DNA from 2 places in the Brevibacillus parabrevis genome. Region 1 is predicted to be linked to the other one. Evidence: predicted binding sites of a transcription regulator. Region 1 holds the regulator's gene; the other holds the start of a gene.
The links. The regulator LexA, encoded in region 1, represses DNA repair genes until DNA is damaged. The targets are predictions, from matches to a motif close to CGAACATATGTTCG.

Region 1 (16,032 bases):
GTCTGGGGCTTGTGGCAAAAAGAACTCCCCGATGCTTTGCGTCACTTTTTTCCGCCGCCGTTGATTTAGGCGGACACGCACATCCGCTGTTTAGAGTGAACCGTTGATTTCCTTGATGTCTTCATATCCGTAGTAACGGCCATCTACCATGAAAATCCCTTGGTGGGTGGCTTTTTCAATCTCCCCTGCCACTTGGCGGGCATCCTGGAGCACAATGTTGACAATCTTGCTCTCATCGCGTTTCATCTGGTTCTGCAGTCTTTCACGCTCTTTGGCCGATATCATGTCTATCCCTCATTTCCTTCCATAGTCAATGGCTATAGTATTTCTTTGGGAGTGCGGAATTACACGCGCTGAACAGAGAAAACCCCCTTCATGCCGCCGGTCTGATCGTTGGCACAAAGGGGGTTCCTGCCTTTTTCGTTTACTTTTCTACGGTAGTGTATTTAAAGTCTCTGCCGCCGAACGGATTCAGAAGCAGACCTTTGACCTTGTCGTTTTGAATATACGGGCGCACGCCATAGTAAATCGGGGCAATCGGCATCTCGTCCATCAAAATTTGCTCGGCTTGCTGCATGATCGCATTGCGCTTCGCTGTATCCAGTTCCAGATAGCTGTCCACGATCAGTTTGCGGTACTGTTCATTTTCCCAGGCGGCGTCATTCGTTCCGACTGTCTTGTCTTTGAAAATCTCCAGGAAGTTGATCGGGTCGTTGAAGTCCGCTCCCCAATTCCGATAGGCAAACTGATAATTTTTGGAGCGCTTGTTTTGCAGGAATACCTTTTCTTCCAGCCCGCTGATCTTCACCTCTACGCCGAGGTTTTTCTTCCACTGATCCTGAAGCGCTTCCGCCAGTTTCTTTTGCCTGTCATCCCCTGTTCCGTAGGAGAAAGTAAATTCCGGCATCGCTGTCAGCCCCAGCTCCTTCAAGCCTTCCGCCAAAAGCTGCTTGGCTTTCGCCGAATCTTCTTGGAAATAATCATTGCCGCTGAGCTTCATCGACGGCGGAACCCAGGCATACGCAGCGGGCACACCCGGCATGACGATGCCGTCCACCAGCGGCTGGCGCTCAATCGCATACGAGAACGCCTGACGAACTTTTTTGTTCGTAAAAGGTGGCTTTGTGGTGTTGAATGTCACGGCTACCGTGTTTGGATACGGATCGAGGACAATTTTGCCTTCGTCATGCAAGCTTTGCAGCAAATCTACAGGGAGCGTATACGTCGGATGGCCTCCCCAATCCAGATCGCCCGAATCGAACAGAGCTTGCGCTGTATTGGTATCGGTAATCATGCTCCAGACGATCTTGTCCAGCTTCACTGCACCTTTGTCGTGATAGTTGTCGTTTTTGACCAAAACCAGCTTGTTTTTGTGTTCCCACGTTTCCATTTTAAACGGCCCGTTTCCGATGTAATTTTCCGGAGATGCCGCCCAGGCCGGGTTAGTTTCCACTGTTTTTTTGTGCAGCGGGAACAGCGTCGGGAAAGCTGTCAGCTCGTAAAAGAACGGCGCTGGCGAGTTCAGCTTGACTTCCAGGGTATGATCGTCGATCGCTTTCACCCCGACATCATCCTTGCTGCCTTTGCCTGTATTAAATTCTTCCGCTCCTTTGATGAAATAAAGCATGTAGGCGTATTCCGATCCTGTTTGCGGGTCGAGATTGCGTTTCCAGGCAAACTCAAAATCGTGTGCCGTTACCGGATCTCCATTCGACCAAAGCGCGTCTTTTTTCAGTTGGAACGTATACGTCAGCATATCTGGCGAAACCGAATACGTTTCAGCCATCGCGCCCGCAATTTTCCCGTCCGTCCCATAACGTGTCAGACCCTCGAAACAGGCCGTAATGACGTCAAAAGAAGTTCCATCTGAAGCAAGTCCCGGGTCGGCCGTAGGCGGTTCTCCCCCATCTGCGTTCCAGTTCAGGACCATTTCTTTCGCTTTGGCTGTGTCTGTTTTGGGTGCTTCGGTTCCCTTGTTGTCTGTAGCTGTTGGCTGCGCTGTGCTACATCCAGTTACTAATTGAAAAATCAGAAAACTAGCCAAAAGTGCGCCCATTCGCTTTTTCAAATCTGGCATCCCCCTCGTCTGTATCGAGTTCGCGATGATGACTGAAAGATAGGCTCCAACTCATCATTATGCTATCGCATTACAGTGAGAAAGGAACTGGACGACTTGGTTAAAAATATTCTCTTTATTCCGAAAATTTTTGTACAATTTGTCGAAAGTCGGCCGCAAGTGAACGGTGCAATCAGAACAAGCCAATCCGCTCCCCGATTCAAGCAGACTGGCTTTGCCCATGCTTGGTGCCCGCAACAATTATCCCGAAACCTTCGCCGTGCCAATGAGCTCTTCCACGATTTCCAGCACCCTGTTTACTTGCTGCTCATCAATGTGGCGATGAGTGGTAAAGCGGATCACGTATTCATCGAAGTCGACTGCCAGGACTCCTTTGTCTGCAAGACGCTGCAAAAAGGCAACTGCCGTCTCCCGGATCGAATCCGTCTTCACCAGCACGATGTTCGTCTCGACAGGCTCGACTTCGAGCGACAGCTTGCGGAACCCTTCAGCCAGTTGCTGCGCACGCGCGTGGTCTTCCGTCAACCGATCCGTCATCTGTGTCAAAGCCACGATTCCCGGCGCTGCCAAATATCCAGCCTGACGCAAGCCTCCGCCGAGTTTTTTTCTCCACCATCTCGCTTCTTCGATAAAGGCCCGATCCCCTGCCAAAAGAGAGCCTACAGGCGCGCTCAAGCCTTTGGACAGACAGACTTGGACGGTATCGGTGTGCTGGCTAAGCGCAGACACAGGCACGCCCAGAGCTGCCGCCGCATTGAACAGTCGTGCGCCATCCAAGTGAACGGGGATGTTGTGCTTTTGCGCTACCTCATGCACGCCCTTCATTTGCTCGATCGTAACGACCGCGCCGCCCGCCCGGTTATGTGTATTTTCGATACAAACCAGCTTCGTGCGCGGAAAATGAATGTTGTTGCCGCGAATCGCCTTTTCCACATCTACTGGACGCAGGGCGCCCCGTTCTCCCGCCAGCGTCCGTGTCTGCACACCAGCCAAAGCCGACATCGCGCCGCCTTCGTAATAAAAAATATGAGAATCCGCTTCCGCAATGACCTCATCGCCGTTCACACAGTGCGTCAACACGGCAATCTGATTGCCTTGCGTGCCGCTTGTGACAAACAAAGCCGCTTCTTTCCCCAGCAGCTCGGCTGCAATCTGTTCGAGTCGGTTAACGGTCGGGTCTTCCCGGTAAACGTCATCGCCCACCTCGGCATCTGCCATGGCCCGAAGCATCGCCTCAGTCGGTTTTGTGACGGTATCGCTGCGCAAATCAATCTTCATGAAAGCGTCCCCTTTTCGCAAGTTTGTCTAGCAACTCTATCACCCAGAACACTTTCCACATTGCATCTGCATTTCCCTCTTTGCTAAGATGGAGAAGAAACTCACATACATACAGTTAGGAGACTTGACCTATGAAGGTAAAGATTACCAAAAATGCAGCGAAGCAGCTCGGCACAATCATGGAACAAGAAGCAGACAAAGACCTGAAGCTGCGTGCCTATATCACTCACGCGCACGGTGACCATGCGCACTACGGTCTTGCTCTGGACAAGCCAACCGAAGAGGATGTAGTTGTTTCCACCGACAAGGAAATTGACGTCATCGTGAAAAAAGACGAGCCATTGCTCGATGGCATCATCATCGACTACTTGTTCCTGCCACAGGAAGGCTTCGTCATCACCAATCCGTCCAAAGGAAATACAGGCGACCATTAATCGGTTCAGCCCGGAAAAATCCCCTCTGCTGTTATTCAGTCAGAGGGGATTTTTCCTGTTCACGCCTGCGTATATAGTTCTTGTACGAGGTTAGCTAAAAGCGGCGCTTCTTCGCCTGCCATCTGCGTCATCACCAGCCGGTGGACAGGTCTTGTCATCGCCACGTACAACAGCTTCGCGTCCCACTCGTTGTTTCGATAAGATGCAACATCGAGCAAAATCACGGCGTCAAACTGCAAGCCTTTTGTCAAATAAGCTGGCATTACCGTTACGCCGCCCGGAAACTGGTTGTCCTTGCTGCCGAGAAGCGTCAGATCGGCGATGCTTTCGGCAAGAGCCTTGTGCGCCTTTTTGCTCGCCAAAATCGTTTTGGTGACAATCGCAATCGTTTGAAAGCCTTCCTGTTGCAAGGCGGCGACTCGCGAACGAATATCGTCCCACAGCTCGGCTCTTGAATGGGCATGAACCATCACCGGCTTTTCCCCATGGCGCAAAACCGGCTTGGCGAGAACCGTCTCCGGCAGATCAATCTGTCGCAGCACCTCATTGGCGCATTGCATGATTTCGATCGTCGAACGATAGCTTTGTGCCAGCGTATAGTAGGCGGGACGAAGCTGCTCAAAAATGCCTTGCGTCAGCTCTTCCCACGCGTGAATGCCGCGATAGCTGTGGATGCCTTGGGCAATGTCGCCAACGATGGTCATGGAATTTCGCTTCGTCGCAAGCCCGATGACCGCAACCTCCAATGCGCTCAAATCTTGCGCTTCATCGACAACCGTATGATCAAAATGCTCCGCTTTGTTCATGCCCTCGATAATATGCTGCAAGTACAATAGCGGCGCGATGTCTTCCGGCTCCAGGCGCTCCTGTTCCAGCAGTGCGGCAGAAGAGGTGCTGACATCACGGATCACCTCGTCCGGGATCGCAGCCGGAGCGAGCTTGCGCAGCAATTCCTCCTCTGCAATCAACTCCCGATACGCCGCAAAAATATCCAGACGTGGAAAGCTGACCAGGTATGTATCCAAAATCTGTTCCAGCATTTTTTCAAATTTGGCCAGCCCTTGCTTGTCGAGATCGACTTTTCGTTCACGTAAATGCGAAAACAGCTGCTTGTTCATTTCCTGCTTCAAATGTTTGCGCAGCGCGTCTACCCTGCGCTGGTACGGCAACGCCCCGAACTGCTCCAGGAAAAATTGCCGGATCGTCTCTCCCGGAATGGAGAAGACTTGCTTCGTTTTGTTGTAAAGAAAACTCAGTTTCTTGAAAGGGATTCTCGTCTCAATCACGTAGCGAATGTATTGCTCCATCGCTTCCTTGCACGCCAGTGAGCCTTTGAAGCGCAGCCTGTTGCGAGTAATCTCCTGTTCACGCTGATCCTGACCTTCCTCAAAAAATAGCTGCAACGGCTTGTCGGGACTGACGATCCGCCAGCCTTTTGGCATGAGCGGTTTGACGAGCCGCGCCGCCCAATCCACAAATGTCGACTGCTGGACATCATCGACGCCGAGTTCAGGCAGCACTTCTGATATGTACGTAAGAAACATCCGGTTTGGCGCGAACACCATGAATTTTTTTGACATCATCGTATCCTGATAGTTGTAGATCAAGTACGACAGCCGATGCAGGGCGATAGTCGTCTTTCCGCTACCTGCCACCCCTTGCACGACGATCGGCCGATCTTTTTCCGCCCGGATGATCTCATTTTGCTCTGACTGGATCGTCGCCACGATATCTTTCAAGCGACTGTCATTGGCCATATTCAAATTCGCGTTCAAAAACTCGTCGATGAAACCTTCCTGCAAAAACTCGTCCGGATGCCCCATTTCCCGATTGATCGTCTCTTTCACCGCTCCATCGTAAATCCCGACAATCTCTCCGTCCTCAATCGCAAAGTTGCGCTTCAACCGCACCTCTCCACGGACAATCTCGCGCCCCATCCGGTAAAACGCATCCTTGCTCTCTCCGGAGTAATAGAGACTGGCAATGGGCGCTCGCCAATCCACGACAATCGAATCGAACGTATCACTGCGGACAATTCCGCGTTTTCCGATATACACCTGATCCAGCTCGTAAATCTCGTCTTTGAGAAAATCCACACGTCCGAAATACGGTTTGTCTCGCCCGTGATCTTCCAGATACCGCAAATCTTTGGCCTTGTTGTAGTTCACGACCTGTTTCACATAGTCATCGGTTGCTTCGTTAATTTCCTCACGCAGTTGAACAATCTCGTCGTCAATGAGCGCAATCGTCTCTTTCAGCTTGTTTTGTTCTGCTTCGTAATCGCGGTGCTGGGTACTCACACCCATCCCCCCTCTCAGCTTTATCCATTATTTTTTATTATTGCATTTGCCGGGCAAGCCAAATCCCTACGGCGCATGAGGACAGCCCGACCACGATACTCGCGAGTGCATACAGCGTCCCGCGCAGCCATTGCCCGTCGCCCCAAAAAGAAACAACCTCCAGAGAAAAGGTGGAAAACGTCGTGAAGCCACCCATAACCCCTGTGGTAAACAAAATATACACTTCGGGAGAAATGCCTCCCCGCTCTTTGCCGATCACAAACAACACGCCGATCAAAAATGAGCCGATGATGTTGGCTAACCAGGTGCCGATTGGCCACCCCGGCTGATTCGCCGCCAAAGACAACCAATAGCGAAACAATGAACCGACAGCACCGCCTACCGCTACAGCCACCCACGCCATCTGTTTTCCTCCTCTGTCGAATACCTGATAGTCATAAGGAACAAAAAGACACCCGAGCGTCAAGCAAGGATGTCTGCCTTATCAATACAAGTGAGCTTAATGTTTGGGACGATTCTCTTCAAGATCTTCCACATAACGGATGGAATCGAGATTCGCTTTCAGCGATGCCTTGACCGCATCAATGTACTTTTGTCGCAGAGCTTGCTGCTCTTGCTTTTCCTCATCGGTCAAACCAACCTCGCGCGATTTTTTGACCAGTTCGTTGATTCGTTTGATTTCCGCGTCAGATACCACGTACGGTTCCTCCCACCCAGTAGTAATGCCGTTTAATTATATCACATCAGGGCGAACTCGCAAGATGGAGACGAACCGGCAAGTGCTTTCTATCATTTCGGATCGGGAATGAGCAAGGTCTGTCCCGGATAAATCAGATTGCTCTGTAGATCGTTCGCCTCTTTAATATCCTGGATCAGATCGCGTACATCGACCGTCTCCGTTTGATGGCGGACTGCAATGGTCCACAAGCTGTCACCGTCGCGAACCGTCACTTCTGTTCCTTTTAGCGGCTCAGCGTGCGAAGAAGCAAACACCAGTTCGGTCAACAAGTAAAAAAAGAGAGAAAACGTAATCAGGAACAACAGGGCTTGGCCTCTAGTAATACCAAAACGGACGCGACGGGACGATTCTTTTTCAAAACGGTTAGGAATAGACATGACATTCATGGGATAACCTCCTACAAACATACGTTCTATAAGTTCGTACCCCAATCATAAATGAGAACATATGTTCATGTCAATACGAAAACCTGCCCCTTTGCAAAATTCACGCAGGTGACGGCAAGATGGCCAATTCCCCTTTTGGTATGGGACAATCCGCGAACAGCCATGCTTCTGGCTCGCACCAACCATTCGACAAGAAACGTTCTTTCGGGCAAAAATTCCTGTTCGCCTTTTTATCGAACTTATGTTTGTCGAACGCAAGCTCCCATGGTATAATATAGGAAAATATGTTCGAGAAATCAGGGGTGTCTTTTTATGTCAAAATTATCTAGCAGACAACAAGCCATCATCGAATTCATTCGGAAGGAAGTTCGCGACAAGGGTTATCCTCCATCTGTGCGCGAAATCGGCGAAGCTGTCGGACTGGCTTCCAGCTCTACCGTACACGGCCACTTGGCCCGCCTGGAAAAGAAAGGCCTGATTCGCCGCGACCCGACCAAACCGCGCGCGATCGAGCTGTTGTCTGAAGAAGATCGCTTCCAGGACAACTTCGAAGACTCCGTTGTCCGCGTTCCTGTCATCGGGAAAGTAACCGCCGGGCAACCGATCACGGCGATTGAGGACGTAGAGGAATACTTCCCGCTTCCAGAAAATATCGTGACTTCAGACAAGGTGTACATGCTGCGCGTGTCCGGAAACAGTATGATCGACGCCGGAATCCTCGACGGAGACTACGTCATCGTGCGCCAGCAGCATGTGGCAAACAACGGAGATATCGTTGTCGCCATGACCGAAGAAGACGAAGCAACCGTCAAGCGCTTTTTCAAAGAAAAAAACCACTTCCGTCTCCAGCCTGAGAACGCCACGATGGAACCGATCATTTTGGACGCCGTTTCCATCCTCGGCAAAGTCATCGGCGTCTACCGCCTCATTCACTAATTTCGCGGCATACAAAAAGGACAGCCATCGCTGTCCTTTTTTCTCTCTATCTGGCGAGGAAAAACCAGATAATCATGGTCACCTGCAACACTACTTTGACCACTGCGCTTCCCAAAAAGCCGATCAGGGAGCCAAAACCCGCTTTGACCGCCCGCTCGAAAGGCTGGTTCTGCACCAACAGCTCTACCAGCACGACGAAGACAAACGGCAAAACGATCATCCCGAATGGCGGAAACACGAAAATCCCGAGAAAAATCCCTGCGGCCGCCGCCACCGATGACCATTTGGAGCCGCCGTATTTTTTCACGAAATACATGTTGGTCAACAAGTCAGCGCCGTACAGCAATATACTGAATACCACCATTCCCCACCAGAAGGACGCTGGCAACCCCGCTCCCGGATCTGCTATGAAAAAGTGGTAGAGCAAAAAACCTGCCCACAGCAAAATCGTATCGGGTAACACAGGCAAAAATATACCTGCAATACTGAGCGCGAATAGCACCAAAACAACGATCCAGAGTAAAATATCCATCTGCATGCACTCCCCTCACATAGGTAATACGAGCAAAAGCGATTTTTGTTGCACACTTGTTTTCGCGAATCTATCATACTTGTTGCGACAAACATCTGCAAATACCGAAGGAAACAGGAGTTTTCTATGACGAGAAACTGGCGTGATCTCACCTATTTGCAAAACGGTACAGCAAAACAGCAAACAGCCGCACGAGCCATCGAACAAAGCGCGGTCTTGCAACGCCTGCAAGCTTTTGATCCGGTGCTCGCCGGAACGATTCCGCTCGACATCGATCTTGGCGACAGTGATTTGGACATCGTCTGCGAATGCTACGATCTTGAGCTGTTCGCCGAGATCGCCCGCAGCTTTTACGCAGACTGCGAAGGATACCAGGAAGCCCGCATGCCGGTACAAGCTGTGCCCACATGTCTTGTCTCCTTTTTTGCCCACGGCTTCTGGTTCGAGCTTTTTGCCCAAGCGCGCCCCGTCGAACAACAAAACGCGTATCGGCACATGATCATCGAACATCGCTTGCTGCAACTGGCAGGACCGAAAGCGCGGCAGCACATCCGCCAGCTCAAACAAAACGGCTTGAAGACAGAGCCAGCTTTTGCCTCCTATTTTCACATCCCAGGAGCTGACCCGTACCAAGCGTTGCTTGCGCTGGAGCCATGGACAGATGATCAGTTGCTTGACCTGATCGTCGGCCGATAAGCCGCAAAGATCGTGTTTTTTGAGTAACTTGGCAAAGCGCTCGCAAACATCTGCGCATGAAAATCGCTGCAAGATGATCTATAATGGAAGGAACTGCGCAGAGTTTGCGTACTGTACAGGAAGGTATGAATCGTGATCGAGGGGGTGTATGGTTGGTGAATGGATTCAGTTTGCCAGATACTGCAGCGTCTCATGCAAAGCCTGGAAATAAAAAGGCGATACTTTGCATGAGGTGGACAGTCGTTTAGACAATACATCGCCTACCGTTATGTATCTCATTTTTTATTTTCCGGCTTTGCCCCTTATTTGAATGCCAAAATAAGGAGCGAGCGAAAATGAAATATGCGAATGCAGCCAATATGCTGCCAGAAAGCCTGATTGCAGAAATCCAGAAGTATGTGCAAGGGGAAACCATCTATATCCCGAAGTCAAAAACCACGCATTATAAATGGGGAACCCGCTCTGGCGGAAGAAAACAGCTGGACGAAAGGAACAACCTGATCCGCAACGCTTTTCGCGAAGGCGTGTCCATTCCACAGCTGGCCGAACAGTACTTTCTCTCGATCGAAACGATCAAAAAAATCGTATATGTCAAATAGACTCAGGCACTGATCTGTCCCCAGGACGATCAGTGCTTTTTCTATGCCGAGTTTTGTTTAGAATCGTTCTCTCCCTATCAAGCGCAGCCGTTTGCTTTTAAAGTAAAAGAGACAAAACTGCTGTGTTCTTTCACCAGCGCAGCGGACACATACAGGAGGTACACGCTCACATGCAACCGTTTATTTTTCCCCACCACTACAACTTTATCAAATGGCAGGTGCAAAACTTGTTGAATGCGTATACGGGCAGCACGGATTTGAACGTCATCCGGGCACGAAAAGACATTGCGCAGGAAGCGGTTTTTCAGCTGTTCGCTGATCTTTCTGACGAACAAAGACAACTGCTTGCGCCAATCCGTTCGCTGAAAGAAAAGAACGAAGCCAAACAGTTTCTGCTGTCTTTGTCGCCTTATGTTGTTCCGTTTCCCGCCGTTACCGAGCAAGCGATCAAAAAAATGTACCCGAAGATCAAGAAGCTCAAGCCACCAGTAGCCGCCGAGCTTCCGTATGCCGAGTTGTCGTACATCAGTTGGTTCGACAACGGTTCTGATAAAAAATTTATCATCGCCAACTACCCCGACAAGCTGATCGGTATCCACGGCACTTTTACGCCCATGGCGAAGAAAGGCATCTGTGCCATCTGCAACAAAGTTTCCGACATCGGCATGTTCGTCCTGGAAGCACGCGGTTCAAGTGACGGCACGTATTTGAAAAAAGGAAACTATTTATGCCAAGACAGCACAACCTGCAATCAAAACATCCGCTCTTTGGATAAACTGCACGAGTTTTTAGCTCTCATGATCAAATGAGGGACCAACAGCAACTTTCTGGGCAAAAACGATGACAGCTCCTTGTTCTCATTCATGAACAAGGAGCTGTTTTGGCAAAAAAATGAACCCCTCGTGCAGCTCAAGGGGTTGTTGATGGCAAGCGGGCGAGAGGTTGTATCTGATTCTCTCAAATGGAATCCATTATAAGCCCGCTTCCTGTGTGGAAGGTGCACGGAGAGATGGTTCCTTCCACACAGGATACGCCACGAGGAGGGCGATTTTCATCGAAGATGGCGTCCATCAACTAAAGCGAGGATGTTCCTTTCGGGTACTTTTACTATACTTTGCCTGCCTCTCTGCCGTCTCCTATCGAAAGTTAGGTAGGGGTTAATTTTTTTATCTCTTCATCACTCATAAGCAGACAGCCTCATAAATAACCGGAAAGCGAACCGCGTTTAGTCATGAAAAAGGGGCCGGAATTTTCACTAACACATAGTCACCCGTCCACTTTTGGGTAGTTACAATCAAATTTTCTCCTTGTTTTTCAAAGAAGAGGCCACTACCTTCTTTTTGTCGGAACGTCCATCCTTTTTGACTGACCATTTTCTTAATCAACTCATCAGCTGCGGATGCATCTCGTTCGCGTATGATATACCATTGTTGACCGTTTTCGTTCGATAATGTAACGATTGGTTTGTCAGAGTCATTCAGCTTTTCTATCACCGCTTTTTTGCTCATACTTTCTATTGGGAGTGCCGGATAGTAAAGTTTGTTGTCGAATACGAAAGCGCAAGCAAAGACAAGGATCAATCCGCTTACTACTAACCGCTTTTTCATCAGACCCCCCCATTTCAAATCTTTCCGGACCTGTTCTCCATCTTGTGAACCGAGATTGCCTGGGTCTATATGTATTACGACTCCTGTGTCTTAATGGATACTTTTCCCCAAACTTTTGGTGATTGCTTGCTTTTTGGGGTGAAATGGAAAGAAAAGGTGTAAATTTTGACATAGGCGTTGTACGATGATAGTGCCCGTTGTTCCTTTTCCTCCATTCTTATCCGTTGATGGAACGCCGTGTGCGATGAAAGTCGCCTGCACGGTGTAGGCTCGAACGAAATCCCTCCAAAACAGCAGGGAAGAAGTCGAGAATAGCAATCAAGCCCCGGTTGTTGTAGGCTCGGGAATACCTGATCTCGCTATCCCTCCTACCGGAACCCATGAGGCTGTTTCCCTTACCGATTATTTTGCTGATCCCGATGAAGATAGCCTGACTTTTACCATTCAATTTGAACGGGGATCGGGCTTTGTTTACACTTTCAACGATGTCGTTACTAGCCCTAACTATGGAAAAATTGTATTCCATACCATTTCGGGTCATTCAGATTACGCTATCGTGAAAGTCACCGCTCATGACGGAAAAGGTGGGACTGTCTCAGATTGCTTCGAAATAAGCGTTTCCTAACTCCCCTCCATCAACGGGTCATTGGATTTACACCCCAGAAGTGGGGTCTTTTTTTTCGGGTCTATGCTTTCCACCGCAATGTCTTCCCGTCATGCAAAAAAACAGCAAAGCTGATCACCTGGAGTCAGCTCCCAGGATCACCCTTGCTGTTTTTCTTTTCCAGACTGATTTACAGCTTCACTGGCTCGCCTGCGAATACTTCCACTTCCATCGGTGCCGAAACAAAAGCTGGTGCTTGCTTGATGAACGCCTGAAAATGAGCGCTTGCATTGTGCGCCGCTACTGCCGCAGCATCCGCCCACTTCTCAACCATCGTATAGCAATGCTCTTGCTCCGTGCTTTTCATCAGAACGTATCCGAGATTGCCTGCTTCCGCCTGGCTGGCAGCAACCAGCCCTTTGACCGCTTGCAAAAATGCTTCTTCCTGTGCAGGAATTACTTGCAGATGCGCATGAATGATCAGCATGTTTTTTCTCCCTTTCGAAAACGTAGTTGGATTATTTCCAGGTGGTCACTGTCTCCACCGGCAATCGATAAGACGGGTGCCCTTCCTTCGCCGCTTTGCCGATGCTGATTAACATGATCGGCAAATAGCGTTCCTTGTCCAGATCAAATGCCTCGGCGATTTGCTCTTTTTCATAGCCGCCAATCGGATTGGTGTCATAGCCAAAAGCACGGGCAACGAGCATCAGTTGCATCGATACGAGTCCCGCATCAATAAAATTGACGTCCCGCAGATCAGCAACCGACAGATTCGCGTAGTACGGTTTCACCGCTTGCAGCTGCATATCTTTCACTTCTTGCGGCATGTAACCAAGCTCGACCGCTTTTCCGAAAATCTCATCCATGTATGCGGCATTGTTCATGTCAACGAATACGGCAATGACCGCAGACGAAGTGAGCACTTGCGTCTTGTTGAAACGAGCCAGCTCGGCCAGCTTTTCTTTCCCTTCCTTGCTTTCGATCACGACGAAACGCCATGGCTGCATATTGACCGAAGATGGGGCACGCGTCGCTCCGGCTAAAATCTCGGTCATCTCTTCCCTGCTGATTTTGACTTCCGGGTCATACAGTTTGACAGAGCGACGGCCAAATGTAATTTCCCGAAAATCGTTTGTCTTTTGCAATGTGCGCACCATAGTAACAGACTCCTTTTCTGATCGATCAAATGTTGTTTTGCATCCGTTTGAGAAAATCAGCCAGAACCCGCGTCTCTTCCTCGCTGAATCCCGCCAAAATCTGCTGGATAAAAATCCGTTTCTCGCTTTTGTACCCTTCAATCCGCTCGATCCCTTCGTCGGACAAGCGCACGAACGTTTCGCGGTTATCATTTGGATTTTTGTAGCGAATCACCATGCCATCCGCTTCCAGTTGCTTCAAGTGCCGTGTAATGGCCGCACCGTCGATGTCGATGTGCTTTTGCAGCTGGGACTGATTGATTTCGCTTCGCTCGCACAACATTTGCAAGATCGCGAGACGAGTCGAACTGATTCCGGTACAGCGCTCGAATTTCGGGCTGATTTTATTGGTTAAACCAATGAGCAAGCTGAGAATTTGTTCTTCTTCAAACTCCTTGTATGTCATGAAAATGCCTCCCGGGGGCTGGTAAATCGATACGGATCATGCGTGTGGATGAGCAAATTCAGCAGCATGCAGTTAGTGGCTGACAATTACTTGACCCATCAATAATTGATACCTCAATTAATATACCATCATGCACTCGCCATTGCAACGTTTAGCCTGGCGCAAATATGCTTCGCGTTGTTTTTTGGCATTGCCTAACGCAAAAACCCCGCCGAAGCGAGGTCGATTGAGAGTTCTGACAAGCTTTTCTTTTATGCGGGACGCAGCCGCATGTTTGTCTATCTCGGTTGAAAAACATCCTGATTCCACGTCTTTAACACTTAGTTTCAAATGGCCATTTCCCTGTTATGGATGTCCAATACTTCCAGCTTCACCGTACCGCCAAGATGGCGGGAGACGAGATCAGACAATTCTTTTAGCGCTCTATGAAACTCATCGCTTCTCGTTTCATCGACTAATTCCATACAGAGGAAAGCATTTTTCGTCTTTTCGGTTAGCATCGTCCGCTGCGCCTCGCGCCAAACCAAAATGACCGGATTACTGCTCAATTCCTCCAACTTGAGGAATTGCTGCGCTTCTTTCCCTGCTTCCTGTAGCAGCTTCTCGTAAACTTCAACGTTTTTGATAGAGTTATCAATCCCCTGACAAATAACGACGCCTATTTTGGCCTGGGGAAATAGCGACCAAAAGTCATCTTCCGCGATAAATCTAGGCATCCTTGATCTCTCCCTTTCATTTTTGGCAGAAACGTCATTTGTTGCGTCACAACACGATCATGCTCTTATGTTTTGGCAGGACTGGCAAAGGCGGAAATGATCCCTAGAACCATATAAAAATAGCCGGTTATCCGCTTCACTAACCTGGAACTCGCTGTTCTGCCCACAATCCGCTTGCGAATACTTGCTGCGAGAACCGCATACAGCCCATCGCTAATCAAAGCCAGGATCAAAAATATCGCTCCCAAAAGCAAAAACTGTACGGTAACGGAGCCAGCAGAAGGTGAGATGAACTGCGGAAAGAAGGCTAGAAAAAAGAGCGCTGTCTTCGGATTCATGACTTCCACGATGGCGGATTCGCAAAAAATCTTCCCTAACTGTTTGCGAGGGGCTTTTGGTATCTCTGCGTCTGTTCGATCCGCTTTGGAAAACAAAGTCTTGCACCCGAGATAGACCAGATAGGCAACTCCCACGTATTTCACGATATGAAAGGCTGTTGCTGACGTCATCAGGATCGCAGAAACTCCGATTGCTCCCGCGATCACATGGACAGAACCACCAAAAGATACACCGAGAACCGATACCAAGCCCGCTTTTTTGCCTTGATCTATACTTCTTGCCATAATGTAGAACACAGCAGGTCCAGGTATGATTAACAAGGTAGCGGCAGCAATTACAAACAGCCAAACCGTTGAAAATTCCATGACTTGCAACTCCTTGCTGTATGTTTGTACACGATCTGCTTGGGCTTGCGTAAAGCACTTTCAGGCCAATTATTTAAATAACTCTTTCCGTTGCTCACGCAGCCATTCAGCAACGAGATTTTCCTCTTGATCATTTGACTTTTCAAGCTCTCCCACAATCGATTTGTAATCGGTGTTGTTGCGATTTTGACTCATTTTGGCTGCCCCTTGAATGTCGGTGTGTGGTCCTTGGAAAATCAGCAAGACATCACGATTGTTTTTCAACGTTTTTTTCTGCGTATTGCCGTATGCGATGTGCCCCGTGGCATAAATTTTCCCTTCCTCTTCGCGAATCTCCACCGGAATGTGCGTAGCCAACGGGCGCTGTTGCTCCACCGTAATCAGCAAGGCAAACGGGGAAGTCTTCATCATTTGAACCGCCTCATCATGATTCATGCGATATTGCTTCGGAGTGTACACCATGCTCATCCTTTCTGTATGCAAAATAACTGCCCGATGAGCAAACAATAAAATACAAACTGACATAAAAAAAGATACAATACGGAGTAAATGTACATGTCAGAAGGGATATAGATGAAAAATACCATTTTTACCTTCCAGGATCACTCTCCTAAATACAAACAAATCTACGAAAAATTTAAAGCATTTATTGAGCAAGGCGACATAAAGGCGGGTGAGCCTTTGCCCTCCATCCGCCAGCTTGCCGATTCTTTGCATGTCAGCCGCAATACGACCTTGCTGGCTTATGAACAGCTTGTTGCCGAAGGGTATGTACGTAGCGAAGGTCGAAAAGGGTATTTTGTCAATGAGCTAGAGCCC
Region 2 (16,032 bases), 1.4 Mb from region 1:
CCATTCTTGAATGGCTACCGTTTGTGCCAGATGGCAAGTGCTGCACCAGCCGGTATGCAAGCACAGGTGCTTCTCGCGATCGGGGTAGCCGTTGTCCCATTTGGCGTCATCGATCTCCCGGTAAGGGCTGTAGTCGCCGTAAAAGTCGTACAGACGGCCTGCATCCGCAAGTGGCGTGTAGCATTGTGGGCAAGCTTGCGAGAGAGAAGCGAGCCCATTGCAAACCGGACAAAGATAATCCATGGTTTTCCCTCCAAAAACGTAAACGCTGGTTGTCGTTTTCTCTACTCTGCGTCAGAAGGAAAGCCGCTATGCATCCTGCCCGAAAGCTTCGCCGTCACGAAAAAATCCTTGCACCGCAAAAGAAAAGCGGCACAAGGATTGAATGCTTGCTGATTGTTGAATCAAGCTTTGAAGTTGTCCATGCTGGAGGAATGCCCTGGCTGCAATTTGGCATCCGGGTTGAAGTAGCCTACCGCATTGTTGACGGCCGTTGGCGCTTCCCCGAAGCCGACAGCAATCAGCTTGACTTTGCCCGGATAAGTCGCGATGTCTCCCGCCGCAAAAATGCCGGGAATGTTCGATTCCATGCGCGTGTTTACGACAATCGAACCTTTTTCCAGCTCCAATCCCCAGTTTTTGATCGGACCGAGCGAGGAGATGAAGCCGAAGTTGACGATGACGGCATCGACTTCCAGGTTGAGTTCTTCTTTCGTGGTGCAATTCGTCAGAGTCAGGCGTTCAATTTTTTCTTCTCCGTGAAGAGCGGATATTTCATAAGGTGTCGTGACGTTTACCTTGGACGACATGAGCATCTCTACGCTGTGCTCATGCGCACGGAACTTGTCTCTGCGGTGGATGAGATGGACTTCTTTGGCGATCGGTTCGAGCATCAAAGACCAGTCCAGTGCGGAATCTCCGCCGCCAATGACGGCGACGCGCTGCCCTTTGAAGGAGTTCAGGTCGGTGACGAAATAGTGCAGATTGGATTTTTCGTATTTGACGGCATCTGGGTGTTCCAGTCTGCGGGGTTCGAACGCACCTACGCCTGCCGTGATGATGACAGATTTTGCGTAGTGTACGCCTTTGTCCGTAGTGATTTCAAAAACGTCGTCCGCTTTTTTCTCTACGTTTTCCACTTTTTCTTCCAGACAAACGGTTTGCTGAAAACGTGAAAGCTGCTCCTTCAGGTTATTGATCAAATCTTGAGCCAATATCTTTGGGAACCCGGCTACATCGTAAATGTATTTTTCCGGATAGAGAGCTGACAGTTGCCCGCCAAGCTGGGGCATGCTCTCAATAATTTTCACACTTGCCTGCCTCATGCCACCGTAAAATGCAGTGAACAGTCCGGCAGGGCCTCCGCCAATGATCGTAATGTCGTAGATTTGCTCGTCCTTTTGCAGAAAATTCAATCGAAAGCACCTCCGAATATTCGAAAAACCGAACTCCTCACCCATTATAACCCAACAAAGGAAAGAAAAAAAAGCAGGGAAAAAAACGCCTCGATAGGCAAAAAACCCTTGCAAATCATGGTGGCAATCGATAAGATGAGGGTGACTGTAAAGAAATTGTCACATTTGTTTGTTTCTAAGTTTGTGCTTTTTTTCACAGGTTGGAACATATGACATAACAGGCAATTATTCCGATACGTCATTTTTATTCACTTGGGCATCTTACTTGGTAACAGCCTACGTGAAATTTCGCACAATCTTCCTCTGGTTACCATTAACAATGAATGGAAGGGATACCGATGAGTGCACCCAAAATCCTCATTCTTGGAGCGGGATACGGCGGCTTGCTGACCACGTTGCAGCTGCAAAAAAAGCTGAATTACAACGAAGCGGAAATCACGCTGGTGAACAAGCACAACTATCACTACATCACGACCTGGCTGCATGAGCCTGCTGCTGGCACGGCTTCTGCCGACCATGCGCGGGTGAGTCTGGAAGGAATCTTGAACCAGGACAAAGTCCAGTTCATCAAAGGAACGGTTCAGGCGATCGATCCGCAGGAGCAACATGTCACACTCGATAGCGGCGAAGTGCTGACCTACGATTATCTCGTGATCGGATTGGGCAGTGAACCGGAGACGTTCGGCATCGAAGGATTGAAAGAGCATGCGTTCAGCATTCGCAGCATCAACGCTGTCCGCCATATTCGCGAACATATCGAGTACATGTTTTCCAAATACAAAAACGAGCCGCATCGTACAGACTACCTGACTTTCGTTGTCGGGGGAGCGGGCTTTACGGGAATCGAGTTTTGCGGGGAGCTGGGCGACCGTCTGCCGGAGCTGTGCCAGGAGTTTGACGTGGACCCGGAGCTGGTCAAAGTATATTGCATCGAAGCGGCTCCATCTGCTTTGCCGGGCTTTGATCCCGAGCTGGTGCAGTACGCCATGGATGTGCTGGAGCGCAAAGGCATCGAGTTCAAAATCGGCACGCCGATCAAGCAGTGCACACCAGACGGCGTCCTTTTGGCAACCGGGGAAGAAATCAAGTCGAAAACGGTTGTCTGGGCAGCAGGTGTGCGCGGCAACAGCATCGTCGAAAAAGCTGGCTTCGAAGTCATGCGCGGCCGCGTCAAGGTAGATGAATATTTGCGCGCGCCGGGCTATGAAAATGTGTTCGTTGTCGGAGATTGCGCCCTGATTTTCAACGCAGAAGGCCGTCCGTACCCTCCGACAGCGCAAATCGCGGTTCAGGAAGGCGAGACGCTCGGAGAAAACCTCGCCGCGCTGATTCGTGGCGAGCTACCACAGAAGTTCGTCCCTCATCTGCAAGGAACGCTGGCTTCTCTCGGAAAAGGCGAGGGAATCGGCCAGGTCGGTTCGAAAAAGCTGTTTGGCAGCACAGCGGCGATGATGAAAAAGGCAAGCGATCTGCGCTACCTGTACAAAATCGGCGGGGTCGGCCTCGCCTTGAAAAAGGTAAAGCTGTAAGCGATGCGCCACGCGAGTATTCAGGTCAGAGGGCTTATGACCCGCGACGAAATGGAGCGGTACAATGCCATGATGGAAGTGGGCGCCTTTTTGGAAGAGCAAGGGCGGCACGACCTGGCTTGGCATGTCCAGCGTGAAATTGATATTCTCATCCTGCCTGCCATCGATCGGCTGAAGGAAAAAGGCCGCGAGAGGGATCGGGAAAATCTGCGCTACATGATTGACAACGGACTTTTGGACGACGATGATGAGTAATAGCTACCCCCGGTGAGCGAAACGCCGGGGGTTTCGTGTACATACGGTCAGGAAGGACAAAGCGAAAGGAAGCGAGCGAATGCGGGAAGGGAAAGTGTGGCTTGGCGCCTGCGGAATCGTCATCCGCGGCGAGGAGGCCCTGGTCGTCAAAAAGGCGTACAGCGGGTTGAAAGGGCAGTGGTCGTTTCCGGCCGGATTCGTACAGCAGGGCGAGACGGTAGACGAGGCAGCCGTGCGCGAGGTTTTGGAGGAAACCGGGATTGAAGCAGCCGTGCGGCAAGTAGCGGGTATCCGTTCCGGGGTCATTCGCGGGTCGATCAGCGACAACATGGTTGTGTTCTGGATGGACTATGTAAGCGGCGAACCGCGCCCGCAGGAGGGGGAAATCGTCGAAGCCCGATTTTTGCCGATTCCTGAGCTGATGGAAGATCCGCTGTCTTCTACATACTTGAAAATCATCCTGCCAGGCTACGCAAAACGGGAAAAAGGGATGGAAGGGCAATCCTATGAGATTGATCCTGTCTTTCAGTACACTTCCTATAAAATCTTCAAGCAAAGCTGAGAATGAAATAGCTAAGCCGCGATGTTTCCGCTTACATCGCGGTTTTTTCTGCTATATCGGAGAAAAACTGTGTTGTGAAAAAAGGCAGTGATCTGATATAGTTAGATACATCAAAATAATCTGAAAATACATGCAATTAACGAAGGAGCATGTATGGAGAAAGGGGAGCTCATCATGAGACATAACCAAGAACAATGCCCGTACTGCAATGGTCAAGGGTATTTCCAGCTGCTCCTGGGTGGCACGGAAAATTGCCCGAACTGTGAGGGCGTAGGAAAAGACGCTCATCAGGAGTCCGCATCCGCAAACAAATAGCCGATACTTGCCGTTGCATAGAGCAAGAGCCGTCAGAGAGCTGGCGGCTCTTTTCGTCTGCGCTTCGCAAGGCTGCACATATTGACCTGTATCTGCCATTTTTGCTACACTAAATAGCGAAAATAGCCCGTCCTCCCTTGATTTGCCAACCAGCCTTGGCAAAAGCCGGAGGCGATGGCAGGAGGTTTGGCGGTCGATGAGCTTATTGCAATTTATGGTTTCCATCGTTTTGTTCACCGTGCTCGGTTTTGGCATTGGGTTTATTTTAAACATGATTTTGAAAACGACGTGGCTTCCGGTTGTGATCGCGGTCGGCGTGGTCGTTGGCGCCCTCGTTTATCAAAAAATCGTTCCGGGTGTCTGGGACGCGATCATTCTCGGCTGTGGAATGGCAGGCACAGTGGGCAGCGGCTGGACGATTGCCACCCTGCGCAAAAAAGGATACCGGATGTTTTAACAGGCGGAAAACAGGTCTTGATTCAGGGGCCTGTTTTTCTTTTTTTCATCGTTTGCCAAAGCGGGAACATACAGAATGTTTCTGAAATCATCCAAAATTTGTGTATAGTTTCCTCCTCTTCGGGACATGACTAGAACCGAGAGGAGGTTTACCAAGAAATGAATGGGAAGCAGTTTGTAAGTATCCTCGCATTGTTCGTCCTCGTTTTGACGGCATTTGCAAGCGACGGATACGGCTACAACGTGGTAGGAGACCATAATCTTTCATCCACATTCGGAATCAAGGAAACCAAAGAGGGGCAACGGGTCGTAAAAAAACGGACAGTTTCGGCCAGCTCACTCACTCAAGTCATTGATAAAGCGGATGTATTCCTCGACCAATATCCGAAAGTTCGCGTCGTCGCAACCGGATACTATGCCGGGTTTGAATCGACCGGAAAGAACCCGTCTGATCCGTCCTACGGGATTACGTATTCGGGCGTAAAGGTTCGCCGGGACGATTACTCGACGATTGCAGCCGATCTGCGCATTTTTCCGCTGGGAACGGTCCTGTACATACCGGGCTACGGATACGGGGTTGTAGCGGACAAGGGCGGTGCCATTCGTGGCCACAAGATCGACCTGTACTTCGAGACCAAGCAGGATGTGTTCACCCAATGGGGCAAAAAATCACTCGATGTATATATCGTAAGACGCGGGGAAGGGAAGCTGACAGAAGCCTTTCTCAACAACCTGAACCAGAAGGGCATCGCGGCAATGGCTGAAGTGGCAAACTAGAGGTTTGCTGCGAGACAATGGAAAACAAAAAAACGTTCAAGGCGATGTGCTTTGAACGTTTTTTCATGCCGTGATTTATGTATGAATCAGCTTCACGAGCTGTTCCAGGCCATCGAGTATGCGCGGAGACGGGCGGCAATAAAGCCCTTCCTCCAGCAGGTGAACCTGGTCTTTTTGAATAGCCGTCATCTGGCTCCACTCTGGACGGCTCGTGATCGTTTCCCGCTTGATGCGCTTCAGTTCGATGCCGCACCAGACGACGCAAATATGATCAGGATCGCGCTCTTGCACCATCTCTCTGGTCGCTTTTACATTGGCGACAGGGAAGTCGGAGAATACGTTGACAGCACCGGCTATCTCGCTGACATCGGTCAGCCAGTTCGTTTGTCCGGGCGTATAGATCGGGTTCGGCCACCATTCCCAATACAGCTTGGGACGCTGCGTACAGGAAGCCGTCTGTTGTCGGATGCTTTCTATTCTTTCGTCAAAATGGGCGGCAAGCTGTTCCGCTTGCTTGTGAAAGCCTGTCGCCTCGCCGACCAGTCGGATGTCAGCGGCGATTTCGCCAATCCTTTGCGGGTTCAGCACGATATGCGAAAGCCCCAAGGCTTGCAATGCCTCCACATTTTTTTCCATTCCGGGAACGCTTAGCGAGGCGACGACCAGATCAGGCTGGAGTGCAGCCACCCGTTCCATGTCAATGGTCAGATCGGGACCGACGCGCGGCAGGTGCTGCCACTCCAAAGGCCAGTCGGAGTGATCGTCCAGCCCCACCACGTGCTCATGCAGGCCTAAATAATAGAGGATTTCCGTATTGCTCGGACAGATGGACACGATGCGCATGTGATTCCCCCCTGTGGAAACATCCTAAAAAAACGGCTGCACCAGCAATGCAATCATGATGCCCAGCCATCCGCCAATCAGCACTTCAATCGGCTGGTGTCCGAGCAGTTCTTTCAGCTTTTTCGCCTTTTCCTGGTTCGGGCGAACTTTTAACGATTTCATCCCTTCCAACAGGTGGTTAAATTCGTCCACCAGCTTGTTGAGGACGACGGCTTGCATGCCGGCATGCCGGCGAACGCCCGCAGCGTCGAACATGACGATCACGCCAAGAATGGCGGAGATAGCAAACATGTTGCTAGAAAAGCCTTCACGCAGTCCCACTGCGGTCGACAGAGCTGTCACGGCAGAAGAGTGGGAGCTGGGCATGCCGCCTGTGCTGAGCAACAGGGACCACTGCCATGTTTTCGTTGCGAAAAAATGGAGGGGAATTTTGATAAATTGGGCGATTCCTATGGCAAGCAGTGCAGCCCATAAGGGGAAGTTTTCAAAAATATCCGCCACGGAAAATCCATTCCTTTCTACTGTGCGCTTCTCTAGATTATTGTAACAGAAGGGCGTTGTCTTAATCCGTGAAGTTTTCATTTGGATTTTAAGCGCTGCCAATCTGTGGTACCATAAGGAAAGCTCCTGCTAGAGGGTCAGCCTGCAAGCCGCAGGCACTTCTTATCTAGGTAGCTTTTGCCATCAAGCAGGTGGAAAACGGAGGTGTGCATCCATGGGCTATCCCGTGCAGTATTTGCAGTTCATTGAAAAATTCAATGAAGGGGAGTTCTACGAATGCCACGATCTGCTGGAAGACATCTGGATGGAGGACAAGACCGACAAATTTTTGCAAGGCATGCTGCAATTGTCAGTCGGGTTGTACCATCTTGAATACGGCAACTTGAAAGGCGCTCGCTGGATGTTTGGCAATGCGCGGAAGTATTTGTCCCGCTACGGACCCGTGCATTGGGGGCTAGACGTAGAGGAAGTGCTTCGTTACATAGAGGACTGCGAGGCTGTGTTGCCGGATCGCGATGCGATTCCGTATGCAGAGGCGAAAGCCATGACGTTTCCATCCTTGCGCTTGCATGTAGACACATCGTGTTAAAACACAAATGTGCCCATAATTGTATCCTATCACAGCGAAAGAGGGAAGAGTATATGGAAGTAACCGTAGAAAAACGCTCACAGCTTGTGAGCTACGTATGTGATGAGCTGATCGTGCCGCTTTGGAAAGGGGAGCAGCTTTCCGAGGTGTACCCGGAACTGGAAGAAGCTTTCGCAGGCAGCCTCAGCGGCTTGCAGCAGGAAGGCGAAATCACGGGCGAGGCGAAAGAACTGACGGTCATTCATGGCTTGAACCGGATTGCCGCGAAAAAGCTGCTCATCGTCGGCATGGGCGATCCGGCCAAATTTGACTTTGTCGCTGCACGCAACGCATGGGGCCGGGCAGCCAAATCAGTCGTGTCCAAAGGAAACGCGAAAAACGTCGCAATCGATTTGCCGACAACCGGGCATTTGAGTGCCGAGCGTCTGTCCCAGGCAGTGACAGAGGCGTTCGGTCTGGCAGAATACAATTATGAAGGCTATCGTCAAAAAGCGAAGCGGGAATTTGCGCCAATCGCCACTGTGCGAATCTTGGCAGCGGACGATGCTGTAAGCGCTGTACAGGCTGGCGTGCTGCGGGGGAATGCGCTCGTTTCCGGTACGAATCTGGCGCGTACGCTCGTCAATGAGCCAGCCAACTACTTGACGCCGCGCGCTCTGAAGGACGCCGCTGTCGCTGTGGCAGAGCGTTACGGCATGACCGTGGAAGTTCTGGAGAAAGCCAAGCTGGAAGAGCTGGGCATGGGCGGAGTTCTCAGTGTCGCAAAAGGCAGCGAGCTGGAACCGTACGTCGTAGCCGTCAAATATCAGGGAAGAAAAACGTGGGATAACGTTATCGGCCTGGTTGGAAAAGGCGTTACTTTTGACACGGGCGGTATTTCCATCAAGCCGGTAGCGGGCATGGAAGACATGAAGTCGGATATGGGCGGCGCGGCTGCCATGATCGGCGCGCTGGAATCGCTGGGCCAAATGAAGCCGGAAGTAAACGTGCTCGCAGTCATTGGAACAGTGGAAAACATGCCGTCGGGCACAGCATTCCGTCCTGGCGACGTGATCACGACCATGAGCGGAAAAACGGTCGAGATCATCACGACAGATGCGGAAGGCCGCCTCGTTTTGGCCGATTGCATTACTTATGCAAAAGAGCAGGGAGTGTCGTGCATCGTAGACGCCGCCACGCTGACAGGCGGAATCGTCGTTGCGCTCGGACATTACTGCTCCGGGGCAATGACGAACGACAAGGCGCTCATGGATGAGCTTTTGCAAGCAGCGGACGTTGCTGGCGAACGCCTGTGGCAGCTCCCGACCTTCGAGGAGTACCGCAGCCTGAACAAGAGCCGCTTTGCCGACCTGAAAAACTCGGGCGGACGTTACGGCCACGGCATCATCGGCGGCGTTTTCCTCCAGGAGTTCGTCGGCGAGACACCATGGGTACACCTGGACATCGCTGGCACAGCGTACACGGCCACAACGGGCGACATGCAGCCAGCTGGCGGTACAGGCGTCATGACGCGCACGATTGCCGAATTTGTAGCAAGCCGCAGCCAATCCTAAACACGAAAAGGAGTGCATTGACATGAGCCAAAATCCTAGCAACGAAGTTCGCCGCCAAATGTTGGAGGATGCGAAGACGATCGCTGTAGTAGGACTGTCCAACAAACCGGATCGCACCAGTTACATGGTCGCACAGGCCATGCAAAATGTCGGCTACCGCATCATTCCGGTCAACCCGGTTATTGCCGGGGAAACGGTACTGGGCGAAAAAGTCGTTTCCAGCCTGGCAGAAATCGATCAGCCTGTGGACATCGTCAACGTTTTCCGCAAAAGCGAAGACATTTTGCCTGTCGCAGAAGACGCCCTGAAAATGCAACAGAAGCCGAAAGTGTTCTGGATGCAGCAAGGGATTGCCAATGAAGAGGCGGCGAACCAAGTTCGCGCCGAAGGCATCGAAGTCGTGCAAGATATGTGCATCAAGGTAGACCATGCGCTGCTGCGCGTTGGCAAGTAAGATTTTTTCTTTTTGCTTCTCTTTGGAAGGCGGGGATGACGTCAAATCGTCATGCGCCCTATGACCTGAGCTAACACTCGTGTTGCAACGGTTGGTACAACGGGATGCTACCTTGCGAAAAGGCAAAGGGCCTCCGCTCTCACATGGCGGGGGTCTTTTTGCAGCATGAGCAGGTTCGGTTCGGGCTGGTTTTCGGGGGAAACGCGCTGGAGGCTTACTTGGTATGTGGTACGGCGCTGGCCCACGCTTTGCAGGCGCTGCACTTTTGCCGTCATTTTTTCTTGCACGTTATCGCTTTCGCTGGATATGATAAGAAAAAGCAGGACAAGCGGACAAAGACAGCAAGGAGTGGGCCTATGTTTATCCATCCATCGACAGACACCAAGCGCGACCGTATCCCCCCGAACCAGAAGCAGACGACGGGTTTTCCCGTACTTCACTACGGAGATGTTCCAGAGTACACGGACCTGTCCACCGAGTGGAACTTCCGCCTGTTCGGCTTGGTCGAGGAAGAAGTCACACTGACGTACGAACAAATGATGGCGCTGCCGACAGGCGAAGTGACGAACGACATTCACTGCGTCACAGGCTGGAGCAAGCTGGACAACGAGTGGCAGGGCATCCCGGTAGAAGAAGTGCTGAAGCTCGTGAAAATAAAGCCGGAAGCCAAGTACGTCATGCTGCACGCCGAGCACGGCTGGACAGTGAACATGCCTTTGGCCGACTTCACGAAAGCAGGCAACCTGTTCGCCAACAAACACAACGGCGAGAACCTGACCCCCGAACACGGCTGGCCGCTGCGCTTCGTCATCCCGCACCTCTACTTCTGGAAAAGCGCGAAGTGGGTGCGCGGCATCGAGTTTATGGAGAAGGACAGGCAGGGATTTTGGGAGAAGAATGGATACAACATGTATGGAGATCCTTGGCTTCAACAACGTTACGCTTGGGATTAATTACCAATAAAAGGAGGCGAAAATTCGCCTCCTAATATCCTCCTCTCTATTTTCAGGTGAAAAGTAACACCCTCCAAAGAAATATTACCTCATTTGTCCTATTTTGGCGATATATGGAATACAACGACATCTCGATATTAGTCTAAGTAAAGAAGAGACTTTTCTATTTTCTGGGACAATTGTATGATTTGTAGAAAGAGAGAGTGAGAACGTGGTATATCACAATTTGAAAGAAATTTTTATTCAAAAAATGGGTGTGCCTGTACTCTTTCCTGTATTTCCGAGGCCAATGGATTCTCAAATTCTTTTTACCCATTCACTGACTCGCAAAGTAATGGAAGTACACTCTGGTCTGTATTGTCGACTTGATCTGCAGTTAAAAAATGTAAAAAGATGCGATGGAGTTTCTAAAAACTAGTGGTGTCAATGTAGAAGACAAAATACTGATGAATGGGTTTTCAGCTTCTGGTAAGTTTGTGACTCGGTTTACACTAATGCATCCTGAGATGGTGCAAGCAGTTGCCGCCGGAGGAGTAAACGCTATCTTAACTTTACCGTTGGAGTCTTTGGATGGCGAACGCATACGCTACCCAGTGGGGGTATCTGATCTTGCTAATTTAACCGGAAAAGTCTTTGATTTTCCCCAATACGCAAGAGTTCCCCATTTTGTATTCATGGGAAGTTTAGATATAAATGATCAAGTTCAAATCAAATATGCTCCAGAAACTTTTGATATCCAGGACATTGAATTAATTTACAACCTAATTGGTGAGAAAATGATGCCCGATCGGTGGATGAAAACACAAATTATATTTAGCCAATTAGGTTGTAATAGAGTTTCCTTCAAGACTTACGAAGGAGTCGACCATAGATATGTTTCCGAAATCATTGATGGCTTGATTAATTTCTTTACTGCTAATACTCAATATGAATAGGAAGACGCTCCACAAAAAAAGTGGGGCTTTTCTTTTTGTCATCCATCATAAGACAGGAATAAACGCTCGTGTAAAGGTGAGAGAATAGAGATCAAATTTAGCCCTAGATTGTGTAACGACAGCTCGTGTAACGACTCATGGAGGATAAGAAACGGATTTACAATAGTTGGTGGAAGCAGACATGGTCGTGTCAGGTACCGCATATGTATTGATACTTGCGGGGAGCGTAATTGAAAAAAAGAGTAAGGATTCGAGCTGACTCCTGTTTATTCATACTGAGCGTGCATGATTTTACAAAATTTTATTTTTGATTCGACATGTTTTTACAACATTTTCAATTAATTACCATTATTATGAGTAAGAGAATATTGATTTGAGGTGATATTATCAAAAAAATTCTCTTGGTTATACTTCTTGGGCTGTTGGCATTCAGTTTTTTTGATCTTGACGTTAGCATGGGAATAAGTAAAAAGGTTTCTGTAGTTATCACAGTTGCGGTTGTTGCTTGGATGACTTATCTGGACTATAAGGGTGGAGGAAAGACGAGTGAAAAAAAATAAAATAACTAAATCGTTACTAGCAGTTGCATTGACTACAGCTTTTCTATTTACTGGATACTCTCCGGTAGCGATGCCTAGTGTTCATGCAGCAGAACAAACTATTGACCAAAGTTTTGATGTACTACTTGAAATTGCAAAATCAGATTTGGAAGAAAAGACCTTTGTCAAGAATGGTGTAGTTGTAAATGGGTATAGCAACTACAAAGAAGCGGGAGTCAGCCAAGAGGCGTTTGAAGAATTTGAAAAGATTGTTAGTTATGCAAATAAGGAAATCAAAAAAGGGAACATGGTTGTTGGCAAGAACATTTTAGATACAAAAGCAGACATTATTAACACAAATTCGAGTAAAGCTTGCAGTTCTAAGAATTCAACCAACAACATAAAACCTATGGCGCTTTATTATGATTACCACATTAGTGCAAGTAAAGCCACAAAGATTGGAAAAGCGTTAGCTGCGGGTATCGGAGCTGCTGCACTAGCTTCTGAATTTGGCCTGCCAGCTGCTGTAGCTGCGGTACTCACTGCTTTATACGGAGCAAATGAGTTGTGCAATTGGGATGGTAATGGGTATACCATTTACTACATAATTACTCCTATCCCTGCGGGCTACTGTGTACCAGATTGATTATTAATTTAATATCAGACTGACAAAAAGGCCCCTTCAATTGTGAACTGTGACCTGAGAAATGGACAGTATTTGAAAAGGGCCTCTCGAAACTTAAGCGGCTATGAGATGACTCCTGAATTCATCAGGGGTCATCTTTTTTAAGGTCCATTGGTAACGCTCTGAATTGTAATAGGTTACGTATTCATTAACACGCTGACGCAACTCTTTCAGGGATGCACAGTCCTTGTATTCAAGTTCATCTTTCATATGACCAAAGAATGATTCCATGGAAGCATTGTCCCAGCAGTTACCTTTGCGAGATATCGACTGCTTAAAGCCAGCTTTAGCAATAAGGAGCCTCGTTAAGGGATGAGTATAGTGCATGCCTTGATCTGAATGAAAAATAGCATCAGGATGGACGTTACCGTCCAACCGTCTGATTAATTGGGCCAGCGTTCGTTTAACCAGGGATAACTCTAACGTGGAAGATAGATAGTGTGCCAAAATCTGTTTGGTTGCACCGTCTTTCACACAGGACAGATAGGCCCATTGGCCAGTGCCATAGCGCAAATAAGTGATGTCAGTAAGCAGAACCTTCTCGGGTATACCTTGGTCAAACTGGCGTTCCAGGAGGTTTGGACATGTGCGGTGTTCCTGAGTTGCCTTGGCCATTTTACGATATGGATTCGCTTTCCGAATGACAGTGACCAACTTAAACTTTCGCATGAGACGACGAATCTTTTTATGGTTCATCACGACACCGTTCAAACGCGCCAATCTCATTTTGATGACCAGTGCCCCGGCTTTCCCTTTCAGGGCTTCGAAATGCTCCTTTATTAGCAGGAAGTCACGTTCATCCGCCGCTTCTCGAAGCTGACGGTGTTCTTCAGCACGACACCAGCGATAATAGCCACTCGGGCTAACTTCTGCAATCTGACATAGATAACGGGTTACGCGCTGCAAGCTATGTTTTCGAAGGACTAGGTTAATGAGCTGAAAGCGCTCGGAAGATGGTAACGTCTTACTGGTTTGTCTTTCGAGCGCTTCTAGCTTTTTTAGAAGTTCATTCTCTGTCTCAAGAAGCCTAATTCGCGCTTGAGCACGTCTCCATTTCTCTTCCGCCGATAACTCTCCTTCTGACTTTCTGCCCGTGCTGCCCTTACCTCTACGCTCCTCAATAAATCCAGCTTCACCAAAGGTAGCATATACTTTTCGCCATCGAAGCAAGCACTTTTTTGGCATATCCCGACCGATCATTTCCATGTAAAAACCCGCCTGAAGAAAAATCTCCATCGGCGTTTGTCCCTCTTGGTATGCTTGTACAGCGGCAACCTTGAATGAAGGAGAATACGAGATGTTTTTCCCCGTTACTCGAAGTACATTTGGATTTTTCTCCAACATTTGTATCTCTTGTTCAGTAAAACGTTTTCTGTCTCGGCTCATTTTCCGTTTCCTCACTCATTTCTCGTTAAAGAAGATTAAAACACAAAAACCCGCAAGACGGTCACTTTTTTCAAAGTGTCCATCTTGCGGGTCACAGTTCACTCATTGCAGAAGGGGCCTTTTTTTTATTTGCATGTTGGCAATCCGTTCGCATATAATACAAACAAATGTTCTTGTTCAGGGGCGAACAGCATGAGAATCAGCAAGATAGATAATCCAACTTCAGGACGTTTCGTGCTTCCGCAACAGCGGGAATTGTACTTGCAGATGAAGGAAGACGAGAAATTGGTTCCGATGCCATCACTTGAGCATGATGAACTTGAATCAAAGATTTGCTTGGGATTGATTGCAAAAAAGAGGGAGGCGAGAATTTCGCCTCTTTTTTTGTTGGGGAAGATTTTTCTTTTGTATGCTGCATGCCGATTGTTGCCACCAATTGCAGCGCCATAAGAAGGCGGTCCTGCTGAGCACCGATGGAGTGGCCTTCTTTTGCTTGCTCATCAGTTGAAACCCGAGTTTTTAGATCAGTCTATTGAGAAGTTCTGCTTTTTTCTTCTTCTGAAATATACGTTTTCGCCAAAAAAGAAATAGTTGGACCAGGAAATAAACAAAGATTACATCGTGGACAACTCCTACACTTGAAGCAACCAGGTCAATTGTTTCTTCTACATTCATAACTTATTCATCGCTTTCCTTGGTGGAAAAATGAGTTGACTGTTTTTGTTCTTGGATCACAACAAGACGCTCGATCTTACTTATGATTTCATCGTTTTGTAATAAGTTTCTTTTCATATAACGAACAGCAAAGAGAAGTAGGCCTCCACTTCTATTCAAGTGTATAGTCGTAGCGAATGAAGCCTTTATGATAGGCAATTTTGTCATAAAGAGCACGAGCAGTGAAATTATCCTGGCGGGTTTGCCAGTACAGCCCAGAAGCTTTTTGTTCTCGTGCAGCTTGAGCGACCCGTTCTATAAGGGCACGGGCCACACCATGTCCGCGAGCGGTTTCGTCAACGAAGAGGTCTTGCAGGTAGCACACATCTTCTTTCCAGACCGTAGGCTGAAAAACGTAGTGGGTGATACCGATCAAGTTGCCATGAAGATGCGCACCGAAACCGAATATCCTATCGCCAATGAGCAGTCGGTTCCAGATCTCATCGTATGCGGAATCTGGGAGCTCTGTCTCGTAAAAGGCTTTGTAGCTTCGAGCCAATACGTCCCAACGCTTTCGATCCTCTGCTCTTAGCGGAGTGATGTCAAGCATGAGACTTTTGTTCATGTTTTCAGCCATTTGAAAATCAAACCTCCTCGTGGTCACTATTAAAGATTTAATCAGCATATTATCACGAATCTTTCACTTAAACAGGTTGCAGAAAACCGTTTCTATACCAGGTCAGACGAGGGTTAAGCCAAAATGTACTTTTGTAGTTGTGATACTACTTGTGAGAAGGCTGGGAGGCACAGCTTCTTTTCTCCCAGCCTGGTTGAAAACATTAGCTAAAGAACTTCATGATTTGTTCAACTACCCGAACAGTGAAATATAGCACTCTCAAAACCCAATTAAAGCGTTCGAACAAATTTTTGATAGATTTAATCATAGTAATCACCTCCCTATAAATTGCGGAGGTCGGTAGAAGAAAACGAGTAAGTTTTTCGGGAGGTAAGAGGCATGAAGAAGTATAGATGGAAAATTTTTCGAAAAATCAGAACGTTAGGCTCGCTGATACCGCTTGCATATAGTGATCAGGAGTTCTTCGGTGCGGTTTGTTGGCGCTACCCCGATCTTACTTATGGTTTCATCGTTTTCTAATAAATTTCTTTTCATATCACAAGCAGCAAAGAGAAGCACACAAATGGTTAGTGACAGAAATGCTTCTGAAAGAGGCATTCTAGCACTTCACACGACTGGTACAAACGTAGTCCAAGCGATAAAAATAACCCCTGGATTATCCCCGGGGGCTGTTGATGGATTACATGACTGTTTGAGTAATAACATTTGATTCGCCTTCGTTCTTGCCACCTGTAATGACAACTTTAAATAGATAAGTTTTTCCAGCCTCTAGCTGAGCAGCACGTACAGTATGCTTGGGAATCCCATTAACGGAGGCGGATTTAATTCCTAATGGCAGGTAAGCATCCTCCCAGGTTTCTCCATTGTCCGTAGACTGTAAGACTTTTTCAGATGCGGCGTCCTGTGGGACGGTGTAATAAAAATCGACAAATCTACCATGAGAAACATGCCAACCAGACCCAGAAATGACAACATCATCAATTGGTTTTATATC

Region 2: a site for LexA is predicted at 13,908-13,921, ahead of IRJ17_RS28230 (YolD-like family protein). Genes of this name have one in related genera too.

Annotation. Positions count from the first base shown of each region.
Region 1 is NZ_CP064090.1:3,485,624-3,501,655, reverse strand. Features, by position in the region: gene IRJ17_RS16875 (alpha/beta hydrolase) at 1-69, shown strand, start outside; gene IRJ17_RS16870 (hypothetical protein) at 91-285, opposite strand; gene IRJ17_RS16865 (peptide ABC transporter substrate-binding protein) at 425-2,068, opposite strand; gene ltaE (low-specificity L-threonine aldolase) at 2,318-3,355, opposite strand; gene IRJ17_RS16855 (HesB/IscA family protein) at 3,487-3,789, shown strand; gene IRJ17_RS16850 (HelD family protein) at 3,849-6,089, opposite strand; gene crcB (fluoride efflux transporter CrcB) at 6,127-6,492, opposite strand; gene IRJ17_RS16840 (DUF896 domain-containing protein) at 6,589-6,786, opposite strand; gene yneA (cell division suppressor protein YneA) at 6,879-7,214, opposite strand; gene lexA (transcriptional repressor LexA) at 7,527-8,150, shown strand; gene IRJ17_RS16825 (DUF456 domain-containing protein) at 8,197-8,682, opposite strand; gene IRJ17_RS16820 (DUF4269 domain-containing protein) at 8,809-9,378, shown strand; gene IRJ17_RS16815 (CD3324 family protein) at 9,714-9,977, shown strand; gene IRJ17_RS16810 (FusB/FusC family EF-G-binding protein) at 10,148-10,786, shown strand; gene IRJ17_RS16805 (hypothetical protein) at 11,207-11,584, opposite strand; gene IRJ17_RS16800 (putative quinol monooxygenase) at 12,379-12,675, opposite strand; gene IRJ17_RS16795 (nitroreductase family protein) at 12,707-13,348, opposite strand; gene IRJ17_RS16790 (MarR family winged helix-turn-helix transcriptional regulator) at 13,374-13,793, opposite strand; gene IRJ17_RS16785 (hypothetical protein) at 14,120-14,509, opposite strand; gene IRJ17_RS16780 (LysE family translocator) at 14,575-15,213, opposite strand; gene IRJ17_RS16775 (FMN-binding negative transcriptional regulator) at 15,283-15,624, opposite strand; gene pdxR (MocR-like pyridoxine biosynthesis transcription factor PdxR) at 15,787-16,032, shown strand, end outside.
Region 2 is NZ_CP064090.1:2,094,297-2,110,328, forward strand. Features, by position in the region: gene IRJ17_RS09990 (hypothetical protein) at 1-243, opposite strand, end outside; gene IRJ17_RS09995 (NAD(P)/FAD-dependent oxidoreductase) at 405-1,415, opposite strand; gene IRJ17_RS10000 (NAD(P)/FAD-dependent oxidoreductase) at 1,754-2,944, shown strand; gene IRJ17_RS10005 (hypothetical protein) at 2,948-3,199, shown strand; gene IRJ17_RS10010 (NUDIX domain-containing protein) at 3,279-3,761, shown strand; gene IRJ17_RS10015 (YuiA family protein) at 3,915-4,076, shown strand; gene IRJ17_RS10020 (YuiB family protein) at 4,273-4,533, shown strand; gene IRJ17_RS10025 (3D domain-containing protein) at 4,692-5,309, shown strand; gene IRJ17_RS10030 (cobalamin-binding protein) at 5,385-6,152, opposite strand; gene IRJ17_RS10035 (divergent PAP2 family protein) at 6,177-6,653, opposite strand; gene IRJ17_RS10040 (DUF309 domain-containing protein) at 6,868-7,242, shown strand; gene IRJ17_RS10045 (leucyl aminopeptidase) at 7,296-8,795, shown strand; gene IRJ17_RS10050 (CoA-binding protein) at 8,818-9,249, shown strand; gene IRJ17_RS10055 (sulfite oxidase-like oxidoreductase) at 9,606-10,202, shown strand; gene IRJ17_RS10060 (hypothetical protein) at 10,649-11,137, shown strand; gene IRJ17_RS10065 (hypothetical protein) at 11,684-12,322, shown strand; gene IRJ17_RS10070 (IS3 family transposase) at 12,416-13,747, opposite strand; gene IRJ17_RS28230 (YolD-like family protein) at 13,940-14,197, shown strand; gene IRJ17_RS10080 (GNAT family N-acetyltransferase) at 14,574-15,038, opposite strand.